Regions from separate parts of the Brevibacillus sp. AG162 genome, predicted to be linked through region 2. Evidence: riboswitches for the same ligand, from Rfam matches in the RefSeq annotation. Region 2 holds a riboswitch; the other holds the start of a gene.
The links. Region 2 has a riboswitch for FMN ahead of ribD (bifunctional diaminohydroxyphosphoribosylaminopyrimidine deaminase/5-amino-6-(5-phosphoribosylamino)uracil reductase RibD). Riboswitches for the same ligand answer to the same signal wherever they lie in the genome.

Region 1: linked by a shared signal. The riboswitch ahead of FB479_RS22875 (ECF transporter S component) and the one ahead of ribD (bifunctional diaminohydroxyphosphoribosylaminopyrimidine deaminase/5-amino-6-(5-phosphoribosylamino)uracil reductase RibD) in region 2 are both predicted to bind FMN.

What each region holds. Positions count from the first base shown of each region.
Region 1 covers NZ_VFNO01000009.1:10,560-14,390, reverse strand. The annotation lists gene FB479_RS22880 (ABC transporter permease) at 1-798, shown strand; FMN riboswitch at 1,109-1,263, shown strand; gene FB479_RS22875 (ECF transporter S component) at 1,498-2,109, shown strand; gene proS (proline--tRNA ligase) at 2,423-3,831, shown strand, end outside.
Region 2 covers NZ_VFNO01000007.1:231,703-235,533, forward strand. The annotation lists gene FB479_RS21320 (c-type cytochrome) at 1-336, shown strand, start outside; gene FB479_RS21325 (YdbC family protein) at 452-994, shown strand; gene FB479_RS21330 (HAD family hydrolase) at 991-1,659, shown strand; FMN riboswitch at 1,727-1,875, shown strand; FMN riboswitch at 1,988-2,132, shown strand; gene ribD (bifunctional diaminohydroxyphosphoribosylaminopyrimidine deaminase/5-amino-6-(5-phosphoribosylamino)uracil reductase RibD) at 2,267-3,373, shown strand; gene FB479_RS21340 (riboflavin synthase) at 3,393-3,831, shown strand, end outside.

The sequences.
Region 1 (3,831 bases), on a different contig from region 2:
ATGCAAAACATGAGACATATTTTCAGTATTTTTGCCGACTACCTGAGCCAGTACTTCAAGACGAGACTGGCCTATCGCACAGATTTTATCGGGGATTTTGTGTCCAATCTGGTTTCTGAGTTGATCAATCTCATCTTTATTATTGTCGTGTTCACGCATGTTCCGCTTATGGGGGATTGGACGCGTGATGAGATTATCTTTATCTATGGTTTCTTCTTGGTTCCATACGCGTTGTTCTCGATGTTCTTCGGGTTTTGGGACTTCAACGAACGGTATATCATCCGGGGCGAGATGGATCGCATCCTGACGAGACCGATTCACAATCTGGCGCAGGTGTGCCTCGAGTCGATTGCGCCAGACCGTATTTTTGGAGTCATAACCGGGATTATCATCATGGGGTATGCTGCCATTCAACTCGATTTGTCGTTTTACTGGTACGACGTGTTCATCTTTATCGGGCTCTCGATCAGCGGGGCATTGATTTACGGTGGCGTGTATACCGCGATTGCTGCGGTTAGCTTCTTTTCCGACTCACGTACAGGGATTGCCCCGATGATTTACAACATCCAGCAATATGGGCGCTATCCGGTAGACGTTTACAACAAGGCTATTCGCTTTGTGCTCACCTACGTGCTGCCGTTTGCCTTCGTGGGTGTTTATCCGGCGGCATACTTTTTGCGCAAGGAAGTCTGGTACACATATGCGGCAATGACACCGGTAGTGGCTGTCATTTTCTTCGGTATCGGGCTTCTCGTTTGGAACTGGGGTGTCACGAAGTATCGAGGAGCGGGTTCTTGATGATTTATAATCTGAAGTCGTTGTGGTAATATTAAAAGCATAATGTAAAAAAAACCGTCCCGGCGGCAACCGGAACGGTCGGTACAATAGGCGCTTCCCGCAAAGGGGTGCGGCTCAGATCTGGGTGTGAAATAGACCGCTGAGGTGTCAACTCAAGGGCGGTCTATTTCTTTTTGGTCAAGGTAACTACCAAGCCGATTATTGTTATACCAACTAAACAAATCGGAAAAATAAACAAAAAGTGTCGCTTTGGCAGTTTCCTCTATTGTCAAATCAAAAAACAGCAGTATAATATGCTGTATACAACTACACATTCCTTCGGGGCAGGGTGAAATTCCCGACCGGCGGTGATCATGCTTTGTGCATGTTAAGCCCGCGAGCCTCCCGAGCTGCAAGTAGCGACGGAGTGCAGGATCTGGTGTGATTCCAGAGCCGACAGTACAGTCTGGATGGGAGAAGGATGACGACAGTACGTTTATCACACGTGCTTGTTTGCCTGTGCAAACGGGATGAGAACGTAGAGGCCAGCCCTCTTGTTTCTTGTACCTTTTATTTGCGCATGGTTTTGTCATACGCTTGCAAATGCCCTGTGGAACCTATAGCCACAGGGTTTATTCTGTTTGTGTAACAAGACGTGTGAGCTTACAACGACTGTTGCCATTCCTCAAGAAGGAGTAGAAAAATGAGGAGATGGTAAACATGAAAGAAACAGCGCTGCATTCTTCGCGCACACGTGCAACCCAAAAGCTGGTGACGATCCCCATGCTGGCGGCCGTTGCATTTATTCTGCAGTATCTCGAGGTTCCTGTTCCGCTGATGCCAAGCTTTTTGAAGCTCGACTTCAGTACACTCCCGGCATTGATCGGGGGACTCATATACGGACCTGTAGCCGGCGTCATTATCGAGGTACTTAAAAATACACTGCACATGCTCTTCAAAAATACAGACGGTCTGTTGATCGGTGAGCTCGCAAACGTTGTAGCAGGATCAAGCTTTATTTTTGCGGCTGTCTACATGCAGCGTCTCGGCCAAGGCAAAAAAGGCTTCCTGACGGGTCTTGCTCTGGGAACGTTGTTGATGACGATTGTCATGGCTGTGGCAAATGCGTATGTGCTGTTGCCTGCGTACGCTGTGCTTTATCAAATGCCGATTGAACAGCTTTTGACCATGTTCAATGCGACAAGTATCTGGTCATTGGTTCTGTACGGAATCGTACCATTCAATCTCTTCAAAGGTGTTATGATTTCAGTGGTTGCGTATCCGATCTACGTGAAGCTCGGCTCCAGAATCGCTGCCCGTATCAACAATTGACAACCACGATGTGACTCGCTAATATGTTTAGTTAATAGATAGTCACAAAAGGCTATGAAAGGACCCGCAGCTATTCCCTCGTAACAGAGAGTCGGCCCTAGTCTGGAAGGCTGATACGCAAAGGATAACTGCCCCCCATCCTGAAGCCGCTGGTGAAGAGCTGAGCCGGATGCCCACCGTTATCGGGTTATCGAGAGGACTATGGCGTATGCTGTAGTCAATCAGGGTGGTACCGCGGAAGTTGATCCTCCGTCCCTTTTAGGGATGGGGGATTTTTTGCATTTTACGTAAGAATAAAAAGGAGCGTAGACGGATGAAAGAGGACAAAGCGTTTGTAAAAGAAATTACACCGCAATCGGAGGATTTTTCGCGTTGGTACATCGATGCCATTAAAAAGGCGGATTTGATGGACTACACACCGGTACGCGGCTGCATCGTGTTCAAGCCGGATGGCTTCGAGCTATGGGAGCGAATTCAAGAGGCGATGAATAAGCGCTTCAAGGAGACAGGGCATCGCAATGCCTATTTCCCGATGCTGATCCCCGAGTCCTTCTTTCAAAAAGAAAAAGAGCATATCGAGGGCTTCAATCCAGAGCTGCCTTGGGTAACAGAGGCTGGGGGCGAGCCGCTAGAGGAAAAGCTGGCGCTACGTCCAACCTCTGAGACGATCATCGGTCATATGTACAGCCAGTGGATTCAGAGCTACCGCGACCTGCCTGTATTAATCAACCAATGGGCAAACGTTTTTCGTTGGGAAAAGCGGACAATACCATTCTTGCGGACATCGGAGTTTCTCTGGCAGGAAGGCCACACGGCACATGCGACAGAGGAGGAAGCTCGTCAGGAAACGATGCAAATGCTGGAGATTTACCGAGAGGTCGTCGAGCAGGAGCTGGCGATTCCGGTTTGGAAGGGACAAAAAACACCGAGTGAACGCTTTGCTGGTGCTGTCGACACGTATTCCATTGAAGCGATGATGAAGGATGGCAAAGCAGTGCAAGCGGGCACCTCGCACTATTTGGGCGATAAATTCGCGCGCGGCTTTGAAATCAAGTTTTTGGATCGTGACAATCAGTTCAAGTACGTTCACACCACATCATGGGGAACCTCTACGCGGCTGATTGGTTCGATGATCATGGTGCATGGCGATGACCGCGGTCTCGTGTTGCCGCCTCGCATGGCTCCGACACAGGTTATTATGATCCCAGTCGGTCCGATGAAGCTGCGCGAGAAGGTGATGGAGGCGTTTGATCCACTCTTTGAGGAGATCAAGACTGCAGGCGTGCGTGTCCGTGCCGATCTTCGCGAAGAAACACCAGGCTGGAAGTTCAATGAGTGGGAAATGCGCGGAGTTCCTCTGCGTTTGGAGCTCGGCCCGCGTGACGTGGAAAATGGTCAAGTAATTCTGGCTCGTCGTGATACGGGGGAGAAGGTGACGGTTTCACTTGAAGGTATCGCGCAGACAGTTGTTCAACTGTTGGAAGAGATTCAGCAAAATATGTTCCAAAAAGCACTCGCCTTCCGTGATGAGAACTCACATTTGGGGATCGATACACTGGAGCAGCTATCCGCTCATATTGCAAAAAACGAGAGCGAAAACAAGACGAGCGGATGGGTGTTAGCTGGCTGGTGTGGGGATGATGCTTGTGAATCGAAGATCAAAGAGGAAACAAAGTTCACCTCTCGCAACATCCCGTTTGAGCCTCCTATACAAAAGAAAGC
Region 2 (3,831 bases):
CTCTTTCAAAAATCGTGTATACAATGCCATGCAGCTGATGGTTCAGGAACAGGCCCAAACTCTGGACCAGCTCTATGGGGGGATAACTCCTTCAATATTGGTGCAGGTATGGCCCGAATTTCCAAAGCTGCTGGCTACATTCAGCGCAACATGCCTCTAGGGGAAATGGGCGGTATCAAGCAAGGGTCGCTAACGGATCAAGAAGCAGCGGACCTAGCTGCCTATATTTTGTCCAAGCCGCGTCCAGACTTTGCCAAAAAGGCACAAGACTGGCCAGCTGGTGGTGTTCCAAAGGACGTGCCGTATGAAGTAGACAGCGCCAAGAAGAAGCAATAGGAACTCAATACCTAACCCAAGAAGGGGCTGTCCCAAAAGTTATAAAATGACTGAGGGATAGTCCTCTTTTTGATAAGATGGAAGTATCTTGCATTGGGCTGTAGGGGGCTTGGAAATGCTGATCAAATGGATTACATGTAAAGTATCGGAGAGTCAAAAGCAATCGTTTTCCCACGCGCAGGAAAAATGGCGACCATTAGAAGGGATCGAAGGCTTTCTTGGACAAATAGGCGGATGGAATCAGGATCAGCCGTTGGAGGCTTGTATCCTTGCTTTTTGGGAGGACATGCATCATTATCAATCCTTCATGGAGAAGGACCACGATCCGATTTTTCATCAGTCAGGGCAGAGTCAGACGTACGAAGCCATATCAGTAAAGCTTTTCTCAAAGATCGTGGATATGGGTGAACGAAATATCCTAGGTGCTCTAGAGAACGGGGAAATTCTTGGCGTAGTCTGTGCCAAAGACGGGATGTCAGCGACTGAGGCCATGCTGGGAGGAGTCGTTGCTCAAAGCCAAAAGAACAGCATTGAGTATTTGACCGCGTCACTGTGGAAAAAGGATAGTAGCCAGATCAATGAGAAAGAGCAGACACCAGATTATTCCGTCATACTTGAACCAGCATGGCGTATTATCAAAAAAGGAGGCACAAAATGAGCAGAACCTTTCAAAAAGGCATTATTTTCGATATGGACAACACCTTGTTGCAATCCAGGATCAATTTTGCCGATATGAAGTGGGCCATTTTTCAGCTATGGGTGGACAATGGGATCGTTTCTTCTACATTTGAGTGGGAAAAGCATACCGCATCGCAGCTCATTGAGATCGGGCGAAAAACGGAGCAGATGACGAGAGATCTGGAGCAAGCAATGTGGGATGCGGTAACCGCGATCGAGAAGGAAGGGATGCATGGCGCTGTTTTGGAGCAGCACGCGGTAGAAGTGCTAGAGGAGTTGAAGAACCGCTATCAGCTGTATATCCTGACGAATAACGCTTATGCCGCCGCAGAGGAGGCTTTGAACGAGACAGGAATCGCCTCTTATTTTGATGAAATCGTCGCCCGCGAGCAGATGGCGACCTTGAAGCCATCTCCCTCCGGCATTCACTATATTCGCAGCCGCAAGCCAGATTGGCCTGTTTCGTCTTGGACGATGATCGGGGATTCGTGGATCGATGGTAAGGCAGCCTGCGACGGACAAGTTGCTTTTATTGCCTATCAAGGGAACGAGCAGGACATGGAGCAAAATGGTGTAGTGCCAAAGGCGTACATAAATGATTTGAAAGAACTCCTGACCGTTCTTGAAAAGTGCGAGCAAGGGTAAAGTGCACTTCCCCAATAAATGATTACAGACAATAACGAAAAATGTGCTATACTTTGCATAACTGAATACCAGCCTTCAGGGTAGGGTGCAATTCCCGACCGGCGGTAATGACGAACGCACGTCTGAGCCCGCGACTCGCTATCGTAAGCAGTTGATAGCGACTGACTTGGTGCAAATCCAAGGCCGACGGTACAGTCCGGATGGGAGAAGGTATTTGGAATGGCCTATTTCGCTGTTTTTTCAAAAAACGGTTGAAGTCAGGCTTCTTTCTCAACGCCCTGAGCATACTAATCACGGGTGTTTTTGTTTTTCGTAAAAACTTCATAGCGACAATCTTCAGGGCAAGGTGAAATTCCTGACCGGCGGTAATGACGTACGGACGTCTGAGCCCGCGACTCGCTGACCACGCTTGCAGCGACTGATCTGGTGAAAAACCAGAGCCGACGGTACAGTCCGGATGGAAGAAGATTTTTGTGCTTTCTTCATTTATTTTTTTCAAAAAACGGATGAGGTAAGGCTTCTTTCCCTATGCCCTGAAACGCTTTGAAGTTTCAAGGGCTTTTTGCGTTGTGGTTGGCTGGAATGATGGAACAGAAAGGAGTGCGGTATGGAACAGGACAGCAGGTACATGGATCTGGCGCTGGAGCTGGCACGATCGGTACGAGGCCAAACCAGCCCGAATCCCATGGTCGGAGCTGTGATTGTGAAGGATGGAACCATCGTGGGGATGGGAGCGCATCTGCGCGCTGGCGAACCGCATGCCGAGGTGCATGCTCTGCGGATGGCTGGGGAAAAAGCGCAAGGCGCGACGGCGTACGTGACGCTTGAGCCTTGCAGTCACTACGGGAAAACACCGCCGTGTGCAGAGGCATTGATCGCAGCTGATGTAAGTCGTGTCGTTGTAGCTACGCTCGACCCGAATCCACTAGTGGCGGGACGAGGAATCGAGATGCTGCGGGCAGCAGGGCTGGAAGTGGCGGTGGGCGTGAGAGAAGAGGAAGCGAAGGCGCTCAATGAAGTCTTTTTTCATTACATCCAAACCAGACGTCCATTTGTGACGGTAAAGACGGCCAGTACATTGGACGGGAAAATCGCTTCGTTCACCGGACACAGTCGGTGGATTACTGGAGCAGAGGCTCGGGCAGAGGTGCATGAACTGCGCAGGCAGCACGATGCAATCCTGGTTGGGGTAGGAACGATTCTCGCTGACGACCCACTGTTGACGGCGCGCAAGGAAGAGCAGCGTTTTGGAAGCCAGCCAGTTCGCGTGATTTTGGACAGCTATTTACGGACGCCGCTGGATGCCCGTGTTGTCCAGAATGCAGATGCGAAGACATGGATCTTTACGACAGGTGCCGCCCCAAGGGAAAAACAGGAGCTGCTCACGGCAAACGGAGTAAATGTCATCACAACGGCAGAGCCAATTCGCGTGGAAAAGGTACTGGATACGTTGGGAGAGCTGGGGATCACCTCGTTGCTTGTGGAAGGCGGGCAGGAAGTAAACGGCTCCTTTTTGCAGGCGAGAGCGATTCAAAAGGTCGTGAGCCATATCGCGCTAAAGCTGATCGGAGGAAGCGGCGCGCCCTCGCCATTCGGTGGTCAAGGCTTTGCGACGATGGGAGAAGCAGTACAACTGACGAATGTCACGATCACATCGATCGGGAAAGACGATGTACAGATTATCGGGTACCCACAATGGGAGGATCAGACGTAGCAAGTGAGGAGGAGAGAGCATGTTCACGGGACTGGTCGAAGAAGTGGGCGTGTTGGAATCGATTCAAGGGAACGAACAGGCGAGTCGACTGGTTATCCGCGCACAGCAGGTACTCGAAGGGGTGAAGCTCGGCGACAGTATTTCGGTCAATGGCATTTGCCTTACGGTTACTTCTTATACCAATCGTCAGTTTAGCGTCGATGTGATGCCGGAGACGATGAACAAGACGAGCTTGAGCCAATTACGCAGCGGACAACGGGTCAATTTGGAGAGAGCGATGCGGCTGGGGGATCGTTTTGGCGGGCATATCGTCTCCGGACATGTGGATGGGACCGGAACGGTTGTTTCACGAGAGGTAAATGCGAATGCTGTCGTGTTTCGGATTGAGGCCAAACCGCTGCTATTGAAGTACGTTATTACCCGTGGATCGATTTGTATAGATGGCATCAGTCTCACCG